DNA from 2 places in the Streptomyces lothianensis genome. Region 2 is predicted to be linked to the other one. Evidence: riboswitches for the same ligand, from Rfam matches in the RefSeq annotation. Region 2 holds a riboswitch; the other holds the start of a gene.
The links. A riboswitch is a leader RNA that binds a small molecule or an ion and turns the genes downstream of it on or off. The one in region 2 is predicted to bind S-adenosylmethionine.

Region 1: linked by a shared signal. The riboswitch ahead of ACLF6P_RS15210 (aminotransferase class V-fold PLP-dependent enzyme) and the one ahead of thrC (threonine synthase) in region 2 are both predicted to bind S-adenosylmethionine.

The regions. Positions count from the first base shown of each region.
Region 1 is NZ_JBLMKT010000041.1:120,246-123,642, reverse strand. It holds gene ACLF6P_RS15220 (rhomboid family intramembrane serine protease) at 1-81, shown strand, start outside; gene ACLF6P_RS15215 (Lrp/AsnC family transcriptional regulator) at 78-359, shown strand; gene ACLF6P_RS15210 (aminotransferase class V-fold PLP-dependent enzyme) at 396-1,826, opposite strand; SAM riboswitch class IV at 2,001-2,118, opposite strand; gene trpD (anthranilate phosphoribosyltransferase) at 2,207-3,271, opposite strand.
Region 2 is NZ_JBLMKT010000030.1:17,408-20,804, reverse strand. It holds gene ACLF6P_RS10655 (hypothetical protein) at 1-327, opposite strand, end outside; gene ACLF6P_RS10650 (glucosyl-3-phosphoglycerate synthase) at 391-1,404, opposite strand; SAM riboswitch class I at 1,570-1,715, shown strand; gene thrC (threonine synthase) at 1,734-3,044, shown strand; gene ACLF6P_RS10640 (ubiquitin-like small modifier protein 1) at 3,093-3,368, shown strand.

The sequences.
Region 1 (3,397 bases), on a different contig from region 2:
AGCGGTGTCGGGCCTGCGTCTAGAGTGAAGGGGCCCGCCGGGCACAGGGCGCCGGCCACCGAGGGAGACGACCAGACGTGATCACCGCGATCGTGCTCATCAAGACCAGCGTGGACCGGATCCCGGAGATCGCCGAGTCCATCGCCGCCCTCGACAGCGTCTCCGAGGTCTTCTCGGTGACGGGTACTTACGATCTGATCGCGATGGTGCGGGTGGCACAGCACGAGAACCTCGCCGATGTGATCCCCGGCCGGATCAGCAAGATCCCGGGCGTCGAGGCGACGGACACGCACGTGGCCTTCCGCACCTACTCCCAGCACGACCTCGAGGCGGCCTTCGCCATCGGCCTCGACAACTGACGCGAGCCGCACCGGCCCGGAGGCCCGGCCCGCTGCTCAGGCCGAGGTGTCCGGGACGCAGCGCCCGTCCCGGGTGCGGTACGTCCACCGGGCACCCTCGCGCACCAGCTCGCCGACGGCGCGTACGAAACGCTCCACGTGCTCGTCTGGCGTCCCGGCACCGAAGCTCACCCGGATCGCGTTGAGCGACTTCTCGCCGGGCGCCGCCTCGGGCGCACCGCACTCGCCCTGCTCGCGCGGGTCGCCGCCGAGCAGGGTGCGGACCAGGGGGTGGGCGCAGAACAGGCCGTCGCGTACGCCGATGCCGTACTCGGCGGAGAGCGCGGCCGCGAAGTGCGAGCTGTTCCAGCCGTCGACGACGAAGGAGAGGACGCCGACGCGCGGGGCGTCCTCGCCGAACAGCGAGAGCACCTTCACCTCGGGCACCTCGGCGAGGCCCGCGCGCACCCGTTCGACGAGCTGTTGCTCGCGGGCCACGAGCGTCTCGAAACCGGCCTCGGTGAGCGCCTTGCAGGCGGAGGCGATCGCGTAGGCGCCGATGACGTTCGGCGAACCCGCCTCGTGCCGGGCCGCGGTGGTGTGCCACTCGACGTCCACCCCGCCGTCGCCGCGCCGCGCGACGGACCTGGAGGCGCCCCCGCCCGCGAGATACGGCTCGGCCTCCCGCAGCCAGTCGGAGCGGCCGGCGAGCACGCCGGAGCCGAAGGGCGCGTACAGCTTGTGCCCGGAGAACGCCACCCAGTCCACGTCGAGCTCCAGGACGGAGACGGGGTGATGGGGCGCGAGCTGGGCGGCGTCGAGCACGATGCGGGCACCGTGCGCGTGAGCGGCCGCCGCCAGCTCGCGCACCGGCCAGAGTTCGCCGGTGACGTTGGACGCGCCCGTGACGCACACCAGCGCCGGGGCTGCCCCTCCCGACGGGGTGGCGCGGGCGGCGAGTGCGCTCTCCAGGGTGCGTACGGCCTCGTCGGGCGCACGGGGGGCGTCGAGGTACGTGACGGGGGCGTCGCGCCACGGCAGCAGCGAGGCGTGGTGCTCGGTCTCGAAGACGAAGACCTCGCAGCCTTCGGGCAGCGCCTGGGCGAGCAGGTTCAGCGAGTCGGTGGTGGAGCGGGTGAAGACCACCTGGTCGTCGGCGCGGCAGCCCAGGAAATCCTCGACGGTGCGGCGGGCGTTCTCGAACAGGTCGGTGGACAGCTGCGAGAGGTAACCGGCGCCGCGGTGCACGCTGCCGTAGTACGGCGCGTAGGCGGCCACGTCGTCCCAGACCCGCTGCAGAGCGGGGGCGCTGGCGGCGTAGTCGAGTGCGGCGTAGGCGACTTCGCCGCCGGTGACCAGCGGGACGCGGACGTCACGGCCGAGCACCGGGAGCGGCTCGGTACAGACGGCGGAGTCGGCGTGACAGACGGCGGGGGCGGCGTGACAGACGGCGGGGGCGGCGGTTTCGGCAACGACGGAAACAGACATGGCGGACTCCCGTGGCAGGCAGGTGAATTCACTGCGCGAGGCCGGCAGAAGGGCGGCCGTCAGCGCAGGAGAAGAAGAAAAGAGGGGATGCGGAGGTGGGGGCGTGGAAGCCCTATCGCATTCGCTTGCTCACGAGACTGCTCCCTTGAGGACCAGGACCCCAGGGTGTGCAGGGGTCCGCGCTTGCCACGGACCTTGTGGTCCGCGGCCCGGTCTTCACCCGGGGCACCCCGCCACGGACGGAGGGTTGCCGGACAGCGGGCCGGGGCCGTAGTCGCTGTCACTCATGACCTGGGCAGCATCTTGCCAGATGATCCGTGCCGCGCAAGGCGCAGTCCGCATCCCGGACTGCGCCTTGGATCACACACGGCGAGGAGCCTTCAGGCGTTGCTGGCCGCGATCCACCGGTCCAGGGCCTGCAGCGCCGCACCGGAGTCGATCGCCTCGGCGGCCCGGTCCATGCCGGCGCGGAGCTGTTCGGCGAGCGGTCCCGGACCCGGCTCCGAAGCGACCAGGGCGGCCGCCGAGTTGAGCAGCACCGCGTCCCGTACGGGACCGGTCTCGCCCGCGAGCAGCCGGCGCGCCACCTCGGCGTTGTACGAGGCGTCGGCGCCGCGCAGCGCCTCGACGGGCACGAGGTCGAGGCCGACCTCGCGCGGATCGAAGCGCTCCTCGCGTACGGTGCCGTCCCGCACGATCCACACCCGCGAGGTGGACGTGGTGGTCAGCTCGTCGAGTCCGTCGTCGCCGCGGAAGACCAGCGAGGAGTTGCCGCGCTCGGCGAAGACACCGGCGACGATCGGGGCCATCCGCGGATCGGCCACGCCGACCGCCTGTGCCTTGACCTTGGCGGGGTTGGTGAGCGGTCCGAGGACGTTGAAGATGGTCCGGATCCCCAACTGCCCGCGCGCGGCGCCCGCGTGCCGCAGCGCCGGATGGAACTTCACGGCGAAGCAGAAGGTGATCCCGGCCTCCTCGGCCACCTCGGCGACCCGCTGCGGGGTCAGCTCCAGGTTGACGCCGAGCTTCTCCAGGACGTCGGAGGAGCCCGAGGCGGAGGAGGCGGCCCGGTTGCCGTGCTTGACCACCTTGGCCCCGGTACCGGCCACCACGATCGAGGACATGGTCGAGATGTTGACGGTCTTGGCGCCGTCGCCGCCGGTGCCGACGATGTCCACGGTCGGCCCGGAGACCTCGATGGTGTTGGCGTGCTCGTACATGGCCCGTACGAGACCGGTGATCTCGTCGACCGTCTCGCCCTTCGCCCGCAGCGCCACGACGAAGCCGGCGATCTGTGCGTCGGTGGCCTCGCCGCGCATGATCCGGTCCATCGCCCAGAAGGTGTCCTCGGCGCTCTGGTCGCGCCCGTCGAGCAGTCCGTTCAGCACGCCGGGCCAGGAACGGACCGCCGTGGTGTCGCCTCCAGCGGGGTTCACAGCGCTCATGGTCGCTCCTGGTGTCAGAACGGAGGGATTAACGAATGGAACAGGCCCAGCCTAGCCAAGCCCGTGGACGGCAAAGAGCCCCGTCCAGCGAATGGACGGGGCTCCTGCCGTGGCGACGGGGGTCCG
Region 2 (3,397 bases):
GATCGCCAGCCCGCCGAACAGCATCGTGTTCGAGCCGCCGCCGGTTTCGGCCATCATCGGCGTGACCGCCTCCCCGTCGGCGCGGCTGCCCTCGGCCCCTGCCTCGGCCCCTGCCCCGGCCCCTGCCCCGGCGGCGGCCGGGGCGATCGCGCGTCCGTGGTCGGAGAGGGTCACGGCGGTGTCCTGGCGTGCGGCGGGCGGCTCGGCGCCCACGGCCACGGCCACGGTGGCGGGGGCGAGGAGGGTGAGTGAGGTGGCGGCGGTCGCGGCGGCGACGAGGGCGCCCAGGGTACGGAGGGTCTTTCGCGTAGCGTGTCTGAACCACATAAATGGGAAATTTAGGCAATAACCATGATCAGGACAGGTACCGCCACGCGCACAGGCAGGCTGCTATGCCACCCGCCGGTCCCGGTACTCCGCGATCTCCGCCATCGGCGGCCGCTCCTCGGTGTCCACGGCATGCGTCCGTGGCTCGAAACCGTCGCTGCCCCGCTCGAACTGGGTCAGCCGCGGCCGTACGAGATGGCCGCGCGCGAGCCGTAGCTGCGCGGTCCGGTAGATGGCCGCGGCCATCTGGCCGAGGGCGCGCCCGTCCTGGTGGCGGTGCTTGCGCACACCGACGTCGACCTGGGCGAGCGCGTCGAGGCCCACCGTGTGCAGCGCGTCGACGAGGAGGCCGAGTTCCACGCCGTATCCGACGGGGAACGGCAGCCGCTCCAGGAGCGAGCGCCGGGCCGCGTACTCGCCGCCCAGCGGCTGTACGAATCCGGCCAGCCGGGGCCAGTGCAGGTTGAGCAGCGGGCGGGCCACCAGCTCGGTGACCCGGCCGCCCTGGTCGTTGGGCACGGAGCCGCCGGGAGAACCGCCCGGTCCGCTGCCCGGTCCGCCGGAGCCGCCCGCCCCCGCGCCCTCGCCGAGCGGCCGGTCGTACATCGCCTTGACGAACTGCACCTCGGGATCGGTGAGCAGCGGCCCGACGATCCCGCTGACGAAGTCCGGCGAGAACTCGCGCAGATCCGCGTCCACGAAGCAGACGATCTCCCCGCTCGTCACGAGCAGCGAACGCCACAGCACCTCGCCCTTGCCGGGCACGGCCGGGATCCGCGGGAGGATCGCGTCCCGGTGCACCACGCGCGCGCCGGCCGCCGCCGCGACCTCGGCCGTACGGTCGGTGGAACCGGAGTCGATCACCACGAGCTCGTCGACGAGGGGGGCGTCCGGACTCATCAGCTCACGCCGGATGACCGTGACGATCTGCCCGACCGTGGCCTCCTCGTCGAGGGCGGGCAGCACCACGGAGACCGTCGCGCCCTGCCGGGCCTTCTCGGCCAGGAGGACATCGAGCGGCCGGTCCTTCACCGACCAGGAGCGCCGCTCCAGCCAGCGCTCCACCTCTTCGAGCACGCCTGCCCACACCTGTCTCTCTGTGATCCATCTCGCCGTTCGGACGACTATCTCAACGGCTGGGGCCTTCGGTTACAGTCTTGAACAACGCGTACGACCACCGCATGCCGGGGGTCGCCGCGCGGGACACAAACACCTGGTCCACGGACAGACACCAGGTCATACCGCTCATCCAGAGGGGCAGAGGGATACGGCCCGTTGAAGCCCCGGCAACCCTCCAGTCAGTCTTCGCACCGCGCGACGCGAGGTCCCTGACTCGGGAAGGTGCCAAATCCGTCTCATGGCGAAGTGCGTCATGAGGAAGATGAGGAGAAAGGGCCTCGCCTGCCATGGCTGTACAGACCGTCGAACCCACCACCCCCGAAGCCGCCGCCTCCGCCGCCGCTTCCGTGGATCTCGGCCCCGCCGCCGCCCTCTCCTGCCGCGAGTGCGGCCACCGCGTACCGCTCGGCCCGCTCTTCGCCTGCCAGGAGTGTTTCGGCCCTCTGGAGATCGCCTACGACTTCGAGGCGTACGAGACCGAGGAGCTGCGCCGCCGCATCGAGGCCGGACCGGCGAACATCTGGCGTTACGCGCCGCTCCTGCCCGTCCCCGCGGACGTGGCCGAGAAGCCCAACCTGAACCCGGGCTGGACCAAGCTCGTCAAGGCCGACAACCTGGCGCGCGAGCTCGGCGCCGAGCCCGGGAAGCTGTTCGTCAAGGACGACTCCGGCAACCCCACGCACTCCTTCAAGGACCGCGTCGTCGCCCAGGCCATCGAGGCCGCCCGCGCCTTCGGCTTCACCACCCTGTCCTGCTCCTCCACCGGCAACCTCGCGGGCGCGGTCGGCGCCGCCGCCGCGCGGGCCGGCTTCCGCTCCTGTGTGTTCATCCCGCACGACCTGGAGCAGGGCAAGGTCGTCATGGCCGCCGTCTACGGCGGTGAGCTCGTAGCCATCGAGGGCAACTACGACGACGTGAACCGCTTCTGCTCCGAGCTCATCGGCGACCCGCTGGGCGAGGGCTGGGGCTTCGTCAACGTCAATCTGCGCCCGTACTACGCGGAAGGCTCCAAGACCCTCGCGTACGAGATCTGCGAGCAGCTCGGCTGGCGGCTGCCCGACCAGCTGGTCATCCCGATCGCCTCCGGATCGCAGCTCACGAAGATCGACAAGGGGCTGCAGGAGCTCATCAGGCTGGGGCTCGTCGAGGACAGGCCGTACAAGATCTTCGGCGCGCAGGCGGAGGGCTGCTCGCCGGTCTCGGCGGCCTTCAAGGCCGGGCACGACGTCGTGCGCCCGCAGAAGCCCGACACCATCGCCAAGTCGCTCGCCATCGGCAACCCGGCCGACGGCCCGTACGTCCTCGACATCGCGCGCCGTACGGGCGGAGCGGTGGAGGACGTGAACGACGCGCAGGTCGTCGAGGCGATCAGGCTGCTCGCGCAGACCGAGGGAATCTTCGCCGAGACGGCCGGTGGTGTGACCGTGGGGGTCGCGCGCAAGCTGTTCGACCAGGGCGTCCTCGATCCCTCGCTGACCACCGTGGTGCTCAACACCGGCGACGGCCTCAAGACCCTCGACGCGGTCGCCGACAGCGGCGCCACCGCGACCATCCGCCCGGACCTGGACGCGTTCCGCGCGGCGGGGCTCGCTGGCTGAGGCGCCCCCGTATCCCCTCTCCCTCCTCCTGAAAGGCTTCGAAGTCCCATGAGCGTGAACGTCCGGATCCCCACCATCCTGCGCACCTACACCGGCGGCAAGGCCGAGGTCGCGGCCGAGGGCGCGACCCTCGCCGACGTCATCGCCGACCTGGAGAAGAACCACACGGGCATCGCCGCGCGCGTCCTCGACGACCAGGGCAAGCTGCGCCGCTTCGTGAATGTGTACGTGAACGACGACGACGTGCGCTTCGAGCAGGGCCTTCAGACGGCCACCCCGGACGGCGCCGGCGTCTCGATCATCCCGGCCGTCGCGGGCGGCTGAAAGCTTCCGTTCCGCTTCTTCCCGCTCTT